One region of the Stenotrophomonas sp. 93052_Sma genome, then DNA from elsewhere that is predicted to be linked to it. Evidence: riboswitches for the same ligand, from Rfam matches in the RefSeq annotation. Region 1 holds a riboswitch; the other holds the start of a gene.

Evidence for each region. A riboswitch is a leader RNA that binds a small molecule or an ion and turns the genes downstream of it on or off. The one in region 1 is predicted to bind thiamine pyrophosphate.
Region 2: it holds a riboswitch for thiamine pyrophosphate, as region 1 does, so the genes downstream of both, thiC (phosphomethylpyrimidine synthase ThiC) here and ACZK2V_RS00985 (TonB-dependent receptor) in region 1, are expected to answer to the same signal.

Annotation. Positions count from the first base shown of each region.
Region 1 covers NZ_CM151134.1:221,307-226,453, reverse strand. Annotated here, with positions in the region: gene ACZK2V_RS01000 (XVIPCD domain-containing protein) at 1-1,203, shown strand, start outside; gene ACZK2V_RS00995 (glycine zipper 2TM domain-containing protein) at 1,450-1,857, shown strand; gene ACZK2V_RS00990 (phosphotransferase enzyme family protein) at 1,983-3,107, shown strand; TPP riboswitch at 3,151-3,246, shown strand; gene ACZK2V_RS00985 (TonB-dependent receptor) at 3,317-5,147, shown strand, end outside.
Region 2 covers NZ_CM151134.1:4,078,959-4,084,105, reverse strand. Annotated here, with positions in the region: gene ggt (gamma-glutamyltransferase) at 1-1,364, shown strand, start outside; gene ACZK2V_RS19105 (BCCT family transporter) at 1,779-3,494, opposite strand; TPP riboswitch at 3,740-3,841, shown strand; gene thiC (phosphomethylpyrimidine synthase ThiC) at 3,924-5,147, shown strand, end outside.

The DNA of each region.
Region 1 (5,147 bases):
GTCAAGTACGCCATCAACATTCCGGGCCACGCACTGTACGTACCGGGCAAGACCGGCAAGAACGTGGAGCAGGGTTACATCGACTGTTCCGGCTGGGTCGGCACGCTGCAGAACCGGACCATGGACGAGATCAACCAGAAGGCCGGGCACGCGGTGTTCAGCAAGGCTGATCGCATCGACCTGGGCAACCTCGGTTCCGGTGGGATCGTGCGCAAGGCGTTCGACCAGTCCGGCGTGCTGCTGGACCGCGACGCGATCCTGAAGCCCGATGCGCTGAAGGAAGGCATGATCATCGGCCTGGATACGGCCAGGACCCGCCATGAGCACTGGAACGGCATCGACCACATCGTGATGGTGGTGCGCGACCCCAACACCGACAAGCTGCTGATCAGCCAGTCCACCGGCAGCAAGGGCGTGCACACCATGCCGGTCGAGGACTACCTCAAGCAGGTGAAGGACCACCCGAACTGGAAGCTGTACGCCTCCGATCCGCTGTCCAAGGCGCGCGACCTGCTGGAAAACCGCACCCAGTCGCACGAGCAGACCCAGGGCAAGCCTGCGGCCGAGCACAAGGCCGCTGCCACGCCGCACGCCGAACTGTACAAGCAGGGCGCGCACAGCGAGGGCGTGCGCAAGGTGCAGGAGCAGCTGGGCCACCTGGGCTACGTCGGCGCCGACGGCAAGCCGCTGGTCGAAGATGGCCGCTTCGGCCGCAACACCGACGCGGCAGTGCGCCAGCTGCAGAAGGACAACGGCCTGGTGGTCGACGGCATTGTCGGGGCGAAGACCCTGGAGGCAATCAAGGACGCACGCGAACGGCCGTTGCTGAACGACGAGCGGCACCCGCGCAATCCGTTGTTCATCCAGGCCAGCAAGGGGCTGGAACTGCTGCCGGCCGGGACCTTCAAGGACCGCCACGCGCTGGAAAGCGCTGCTGCGGCTTTGACCAAGGAGGCGCATGCCGCCGGCCTGCAGCGCATCGACTCGGTGGTGCCCAGCCCGAACGGTGAGCGCCTGTTCGCCGTGCAGGGCACCATCGGCGACCCCGCCGCCAGCCGCGTGGCGGTGGAGACCCGTGCCGCCAGCGAGCAGAGCCTGGCACTCAGCAGCGGTGCCGTGCAGGGCGCGCCGAACGTGCTGCATCAGCAGCAGGACGCCCAGCAGGAGCAGGCCCGGCAGGCCCAGAAGGCGATGGGCGTCTAAGCCCGCGGCGCCTTGGGAGAGAAGGGAGGGCCACGTCCGCGTGGCCTTTTCCCTTTCTGCCAGCTGAGCGGCCGAGGCCGCTTTCAGCCTTGCTTCATGCCGCCTGCCGCTAGATGAATGCGCAAGCCGCACGGTGGACCAGGCAATGTTCCGGCAATGTTGGAACGCCAGCGTGGACATCACGGCAGCCGGGGCGCCCCGCGCCCTCCCTGCCCAGCGTGGCATGCACCTCACAGGAGAACGAACATGCTCAGTACTTCCGCACTCAGCTTCCGTGGTCTGGCGATGACCCTGGCCCTGCTGGCCGGCGTCGCCGTGGTCAGCGATGCCAGCGCGATGTCGAGGAAGGACAAGCGCACCCTGGTCGGCGCCGTCGTCGGTGGCGTGGCCGGCAACCTGCTCTCCAACGGTGATCCTGCTGCCACTGTCGGCGGTGCCGTGGCCGGCGGCGCGATCGGCAACCTGACCACCTCCGACCGCCGCGATCGTCGTTACTACGACAATCGCCGTTACGACAACCGCTACGATCGCCGTTACGACCGTGGCTACTACCGCAGCGGCTACTACGACCGCGGTGACGACCGTCGCTGGCAGCGCGAGCGCTACTACGACAACCGCTACTACCACGACCGCGGCCGCCATCGCGGCTGGTAAGCAGCGCGGCATCCCCCATGCCGATGCACGGACGGGCGGGTCGATGACCCGCCCGTTTGCGTTGGCCGCGTGCATGGCGTTGAATGCGCAGCCTTGGATGTGACTTTCCCCACTGGGGCTGCGGCATGACTTCTTCCTCCCACCGCGTGCAGGGCCTCAACAACGACGAGGTTGCTGCCGACTGGCCACCGATCAGCGCGGCGGACATTGCGTGGCTGCGCCGGCGCTACCCTCAGCTGGATGCAGACAGCCACCCGCACTGGCACAGCCCGCGGCCACTCTCGGCCGCTGCCATCGTCAATGGCAGGGACGGCGCGGTGTTCATCAAGCGCCACCACCACAGTGTGCGCAGTGCGGCCTGCCTGGAAGAAGAACACCACTTCATCGCCCATCTCGCTGCCGCCGGCGTACCGGTGGTGCAGTTGCTTGCGGCAGCCGATGGCCGCAGCGCCGTCGAGCACGGCGAATGGACCTTCGAGCTGCATGCGGTTGGCGTCGGCGAGGACCTGTACCGCGACGCCGTGTCGTGGTCGTTGCTGACCGATGTCGCGCAGGCCCGCGAAGCCGGCCGCATGCTGGCCCGGTTGCACCGTGCCGCCGCCAGCTATCACGCGCCACAGCGCAGTACCCATCTGCTAGTCGCGCGCGACGATCTGATCCGCGCCGACGATCCCATCGCCGCGATCAAAGCCGAACTGCCCACACGACCGGGGCTGGCCCGCTATCTCGCGCGCATTCCGTGGGAAGCACAGCTGCAGCGCGACGTGCTGCCTTGGCACACGGGCCTGGCCGAGCGCCTGCGCGACGAGCCACGGCTGTGGGCGCACAACGACTGGCATGTCTCCAACCTGCTGTGGCGCGACGGGCAGGTCAGCACCGTGCTGGATTTCGGCCTGGCTTCGCCCACCAGCGCACTGTTCGACCTCGCCACCGCGATCGAGCGCAACGCAGTGGCGTGGCTGGAACTGCAGCGCGGCATGGAGGCGGTGCGCATCGACATCGCACTGGCGTTGCTCGACGGCTACCGCGAGGTGCTGCCGCTGTCGGCGGCACGCGTGCAGCTGCTGGCCGACCTGCTGCCGATGGTCCATTTCGACTTCGCACTGTCCGAAGTGGAGTACTTCGAAGGCATCACTGGCTCGACCGCGAACGCGGATGTGGCCTGGCAGCCCTTCATGCTGGGGCACCCGGCGTGGTTCCACGGCGCGCCGGGGCAGGCACTGCTGCAGGCGCTGCACGCGGCAGCCTGAAGGGCACCGGCTCGCAAATCCGTACCATTTGTAGTGAAATGGTCACCTGAAGCGGGGGTGCCTGGATCTGCCAGGCTGAGAGAGTCCCTTGGAACCTGATCCGGTTTGCACCGGCGTAGGGAGCTTTGAGCCGCAGCCACACCCCCGTCATGGGCCGGTGCACCTGCGCGCCGTCGCTTCGTCTCCCTTGTTGTCCGAAGACGAACCGAATGAACCGCTGCCTGCGCCCCACCCTGCTCTCCCTCGCCCTCTGCGCCGCCTTGCCGCTGCATGCCAGCGAGGCCGACGCTGCCACCGATGCGGCTGCCACCGGCGCCGAGCGCTCGCCCACCGAACTGGCGGCAGTGCGCGTGCAGGCCGGCAAACCCAAGGCCGATACCTCACGCGTGAACGCCTTCGGTGGTGGGTCCTGGAGGGACACCCCGGCCTCGGTGAACGTGCTCGAGCGCGACTACCTCGACCGCCGCCAGGTGCGTTCGCTGTCCGAGCTGGCCAGCAACGATGCCTCGCTGGGTGATGCGTATGCGCCGGTGGGCTACTACCAGAACGTCGCCATCCGCGGCTTCGCGCTGGATGCCGCCACCAGCTACCGCTTCAACGGCCTGTCCATCGCCGGCGAACAGCGCCTGGCGCTGGAGAACGTGCAGTCGGTTGAGATCCTCAAGGGTGAAGCCGGCCTGGCCGCGGGTGTGATGGCGCCCGGCGGCATCATCAACTACATCGGCAAGCGCCCGGCCGAAGTGCGCACCGCCACGCTCGGTACCGACTCGGAAGGCTCGCGCTACGTCGCCGTCGATGTCGGCCACTGGATCACCCCGCGTTTCGGCCTGCGCCTGAATGCCGCATGGGATTCCAGCAATTCCTACGTCGAGCACGCCGATGGCCGTCGCAACTTCTACTCGCTGGCCGCCGACTGGCTGATTGGCGAACGCGGCAAGCTGGAAGTGGATGCCAACTACCAGACCAGCTCGCAGCGTTCGGTGTCCGGCTACCAGCTGCTGGGCGCGCGTGAGCTGCCGCACGGCGTGGATCGCGAATTCCTGCTCGGCTACCAGCCCTGGCAGCGCCCGGTGGATATCGCCAGCACCAACATCACCGCGTTGCACACCTACGACTTCAACGATGCCTGGCAGTCGCGCGTCTCGGTCGGCCACAGCCGCTCGGTGATCGATGACAACGTCGCCTTCGCCTACGGCTGCTACTACGCCACGCAGTGTGCCGATGGCAGCGTGCCGGGCAACTACTTCGCGCCCAATGGCGACTACGACGTCTACGACTACCGCAGCCCGGACGACACCCGCCGCAACCAGCAGGCCCGTGCCGAGCTGCGCGGCCGCTTCGAGACCGGCAGCGTCGGCCATGAGTTGACCCTCGGTGCCGACTACTTCCGCCGCACGGTAGACAAGCGCCCGAGCGTCAACGAGTACGTCGGCACCAGCAACATCCACGACGCACAGGTGCCGGTGTTCGCGCCGTCGCCGAAGATGCCAGGGCCGTCCGCACGACGCCTGGACAGCCGCCAGACCGCATTCTTCGCGCTGGACCGGATGAGCTTCGGTGATGACTGGCAGTGGCTGGCCGGCGGCCGCTTCGTGCGCCTGGACGAGCGTGCCTACGACAAGCGTGGTACCCCGCAGCGGCACAGCCGCCTGTCGCGTTTCCTGCCGCAGACCGCCGTGGTGTGGAAGGCCACCGACCAGCTCAACGCCTATGCCAGCTACGTGCGCGGCATCTCGCTGGGCCAAGAAGCGCCGTTCTGGACCAGCAACGCCGACACCTTCCTGCCGTCGGTGCAGTCGCGGCAGCTGGAAGTGGGCGTGAAGTACGTGCCGGTCGAGGCGCTGACGCTGGGCGCAGCCATGTTCCGCATTTCGCAGCCGTACCAGTACGCCAGGCCGGACAACAGCGACGTCGGCTACACCTTCGTCGAGGAAGGCAAGCAGACCCACACCGGCCTGGAGTTGACCGCCAATGGCCAGCTGACCGATGCGCTGCAGATCGTGGCCAGCGCCAGCATGCTGCAGGCACGTGCGCGCGACA
Region 2 (5,147 bases), 1.1 Mb from region 1:
TGGCCGAGTTCCAGCGCCGTGGCCTGAAGGACATCCCGGCCACCGGTCCAATGCCGGTGTCGGTACCGGGCGCTGTCGACGGCTGGTTCGCACTGCACGACCGCTTCGGCCGCAAGCCGATGGCGGACAACCTGGCACCGGCCATCCGTTACGCCCGCGAGGGTCACCCGGTGGCCGAGGTGATCGCCTATTACTGGGACCGCTCGGTGCCCAAGCTGTCGCAGTACCCGGGCTTCAAGGAACAGTTCACGATCAACGGCCATGCCCCGCGCAAGGGCGAGATGTGGAAGAACCCGAATCTGGCCAACACCCTGCAGCAGATTGCCGACGGCGGTCGTGATGCCTTCTACAAGGGCGATATCGCCCGCACCATCGGCGACTACTTCAAGGCCAACGGCGGCTTCCTGAGCTACCAGGACATGGCCGACCACCACGGTGAGTGGGTCGAACCGGTCAGCAGCAACTACCGTGGCTACGACGTGTGGGAGCTGCCGCCGAACAGCCAGGGCATCGCCGCGCTGCAGATCCTCAACGTGCTGGAAGGCTACGACTTCTCGAAGATCCGGTTCGGTTCACCGGAGCATGTGCACCTGTTCGTTGAAGCGAAGAAGCTGGCCTTCGCCGACCGTGCGCGCTTCTATGCCGACATGGCGTTCCAGCCGGCGCCGGTGCAGAAGCTGATCTCCAAGGAGTACGCCGCACAGCGCCGCGCACTGATCTCGATGGACAAGGCGCTGAAGGAAGCGCAACCGGGCACGCCGAAGCAGCTGGAGGAGGGCGACACGATCTACATGACCGTGGCCGACGCCGACGGCATGATGGTTTCGCTGATCCAGTCCAACTACCGTGGCATGGGCAGCGGCATGGCACCGCCCGGTCTGGGTTTCATTCTGCAGGACCGTGGCGAGATGTTCGTGCTGCAGAAGAACCATCCCAACGGCTACGCGCCGGGCAAGCGTCCCTTCCAGACCATCATCCCGGCGTTCATCACCAAGGGCGGCAAGCCGTATGCCAGCTTCGGCGTGATGGGTGGCGCGATGCAGCCGCAGGGCCACGCGCAGATCGTGATGAACCTGGTGGATTTCGGCATGAACCTGCAGGAAGCCGGTGATGCGCCGCGCATCCAGCACGAAGGCTCGACTGAACCGACAGGTCAGGCCACGGCGATGACCGACGGTGGTGAAGTGAATCTGGAAACCGGCTTCCCGTATGAAACGGTGCGTGCGTTGATGCGCAAGGGGCATCGCATCGTGTTCGCCGATGGTCCGTATGGCGGGTATCAGGCGATCATGCGTGATCCCGAGACCGGGGTTTACTACGGTGCTTCGGAGAGCCGCAAGGATGGGCAGGCGGCGGGGTATTGAGGTTTCCCGGCCACCGGGCGCAGCCCCCTCTGCGGTGGATTCCGTAAAGCTGGGTTTGGCCGGGCGTGTGGATTGTCTGGGGGCCGCTGCAAGTACGTCCATGTAAGCTCGGTCGCCGCATCCATGCGGCTCACGCCCCCAGCCAACCCACCCGCCCGGCCACGGACAGTTTCCTGTGGCTGCCACCGCAGGAAGAGAAAGAAGAAGATCAAAAGCAAAGGCAACAGCAACAGCTGCGCGCTTTGGGTTGGGGTCGGATCCGTTTTCCGGGGGAAAACGGATCCGACCCCTTCTTGTTTTCCGATACACCTCATCCACGCATGGCGTGGAAAACCCACCGTCACCGGGAAACTGTCGGAGGCGGAGAGGGGGCAGATGGCGGGACCGTCCACGGCATGGATGCCGTGGCCGAGCCTACAGGGACGTACTTGCGGCGTGTCCCGCCATCTGCCCCCTCTCCGCCAAACCAGCAGCAACCCAGAGCCGCTTGTGAGGTTGCTGTTGCAGTTGCCGTTGCTTGAAAAAGCGGTGCAGCCGCAGGCTGCAAAACCCACTCAATCCTGATCGTGCGCGCGCAGCCTCCGCCTGGGTCTCTTCCTGCGCCGCCATCTCGCGCGCGATCCATGCGTCGATCATGTGCCGCTGGCGCTGCGCCTGCCGCCGCTCGCGGGTGTACTCCTGGTCCAGTACCCGGTACAGCGACACCATCACCAGCACCATCAGCAGCGCGAATGGCAATGCCGCAATCGTGATCATGCCCTGCAGCGCATCCAGGCCACCGGCGAGCAGCAATGCGGCTGCGATCAATGCCACCGCGATGCCCCAGGCCAGCTTGCGCTTCAACGGAGGATCGCCTGCCTCGTCAGTGGACATGCTGGCCAGCACCAGCACCGCCGAATCGGCTGATGTCACGAAGAAGATCATCAGCAGCACCAGTGCGATGCAGGAAAGCAGCAAGGGCAGCGGCATGCTGTCAAACAGGGTGAACAGCACCGTTTCATAGCCGTTGCCCAGCGCCTGCACCAGGTCGGCGTGGCCGAAGATCTGCGCCCACAGTGCAGTACCACCAAACACCGCGAACCAGAAGAAGCCCAGCACCGTCGGTGCCAGCACCACGCCGATGACGAACTCGCGGACGCTGCGCCCACGCGAGATGCGCGCGATGAACGAGCCGACGAACGGGGCCCAGGAAATCCACCACGCCCAGTAGAAGATGGTCCAGTCCGCTACCCATGTGCTGCCCGAGAACGGCGACATGCGCAGGCTCATCGTCACCAGCTGGTTGAGGTACGACCCCAGTGTGGTGGTGAACGTATCGAAGATGAATCCGGTCGGACCCAGCACCAGTACGGTGGCCGCAAGAAGCGCGGCCAGCGCAAGATTGAAGTTGGACAGCCACTTCACCCCGCGCTCGACTCCGCTGGCGGTGGACGCCATGTACAGCACGAACGCGATGGCGATGATGGTCAGCTGCAGTGGCACACCCGCGTGCAGGCCGAACACGCGTTCCATGCCGGCAGCGATCTGGATGGTACCGAACCCCAGCGTGGTGGCCACGCCAATGGCAGTGGCAACAACCGCGGCGATGTTGACCACGCGTCCGATCCAGCCGCGATGGTGCCGGCCGATGATCGGTTGCAGCATGTCACTGACCAGTCCACGGCCATTGCGGTTGAACTGGAACCAGGCCATCGCCAGGCCGATCAGCGCGTAGATCGCCCATGGATGCAGACCCCAATGGAAGAATGCATAGCGCATTGAAGCCCGCGCCGCGTCCATGCTCTGCGGTGCGAGGCCTTCCGGAGGCTTGGTGAAGTGGGAAATCGGCTCGGCGGCGCCCCAGAACACCAGGCCGATGCCCATGCCGGCGGCGAACAGCATCGACATCCAGCTGGCGCGCGAGAACTCCGGCTCGGCATCTTCACCGCCGATGCGCAGGTTGCCGAAGCGACCGAATGCCAGGTACATCAGGAACGTCAGCGCCAGGAACACGACCAGAAGATAGAGCCAGCCGACACTGCGGATGACATCGGCCAGTACCGACTGCACCACGGTATTGAAGGGGCCGGGTGCAACACCGGCAAGCAGCACCAGAAGCAGAACCAGTGCGATGGAAACGCGAAACACCATGAAGGAGCTTCTCCGATCAAGGGATTGAGGGGAGCGAGCAGAGCTTGCTGCGAGGGGCCGGCGACATGCAGCACAGACCGGGCAGGGGCCGCGGAGGCGGCGGGGAAACACCGGCCGCAGCGGCACGATGCGCGTGCACGTTACTGAATGCGATGTCACGGTTCTGTTAATACAGAAACAGCGGATCCACGCCGTGCGTGGATGGAACAGCCAGGAGCTGCAGTGCGTTCTATGCTCTAATGCACATCAAGAAGCGGGGGTACCGCGGCCATGTGGCCACGGTTGAGACAGTCCCTTGGAACCTGATCCGGCTCATACCGGCGTAGGGAAGCTTTGCAGTGCATCCATGCCCGGACTCCGCCCAAGGACCGTCCGGGCGCGGCAGCAGTGCGCCGCCGCTTCGTCCCTGACCTTCCTGGACGATGCCCGATGAACGCACAGCTCTCCGCCCTGCAGCAACAGGCCCAGCAACTCTCCGAATCCGTGACCCGGCCCATTCCCGGCTCGCGCAAGATCCACGTGCCCGGTTCACGCCCGGATCTGCAGGTGCCGATGCGCGAGATCGCGCTGACCCGCACGCCGACCTTGTTCGGCGGCGAAGAGAATGCACCGGTGACCGTTTACGACACGTCGGGCCCGTACACCGATCCGGAGGTGCGCATCGATCTGTCCGCTGGTTTGCCGGCACTGCGTCGCGGCTGGGTGGAAGAACGCGGTGATACCGAGCGGCTGGAAGGACTGAGTTCTTCGTTCGGTCGCGATCGCGAGCATGACCCGAAGCTCGATGCGGTGCGCTTCCCCGCGCGCAGCCTGCCACGCCGTGCGCGTGCAGGTGCCAACGTCACCCAGATGCACTACGCGCGCCGCGGCATCATCACGCCGGAAATGGAATTCGTCGCCATCCGCGAGAACCAGCGGCTGGACGCGATCCGCGATGCCGGCCTGCTGCAGCAGCACCCGGGCGAGGCGTTCGGCGCGTCGATCCAGAAGATCATCACCCCGGAGTTCGTGCGCGACGAAATCGCCCGCGGCCGTGCGGTGCTGCCCAACAACATCAACCATCCGGAAAGCGAGCCGATGATCATCGGCCGCAATTTCCTGACCAAGATCAACGCCAACATCGGCAACAGCGCCGTGTCCTCGGGCATTGCCGAGGAGGTGGAGAAGCTGGTGTGGGCGATCCGCTGGGGCGGTGACACGGTGATGGACCTGTCCACCGGCAAGCACATCCATGAGACCCGCGAGTGGATCATCCGCAACTCGCCGGTGGCGATCGGTACCGTGCCGATCTACCAGGCGCTTGAGAAGGTCGATGGCCGCGCCGAAGCACTCACCTGGGAGATCTTCCGCGACACACTGATCGAGCAGGCCGAGCAGGGCGTGGACTACTTCACCATCCACGCCGGCGTGCTGCTGCGCTATGTGCCGCTCACCGCCAAGCGGGTCACCGGCATCGTCAGCCGTGGTGGCTCGATCATGGCCAAGTGGTGCCTGGCGCACCACAAGGAGAATTTCCTCTACACGCATTTCGAAGAGATCTGCGAGATCATGAAGGCCTATGACGTGACCTTCTCGCTGGGTGACGGCCTGCGCCCGGGCTGCATCGCAGATGCCAACGACGCGGCGCAGTTCGGTGAGCTGGAGACGCTTGGC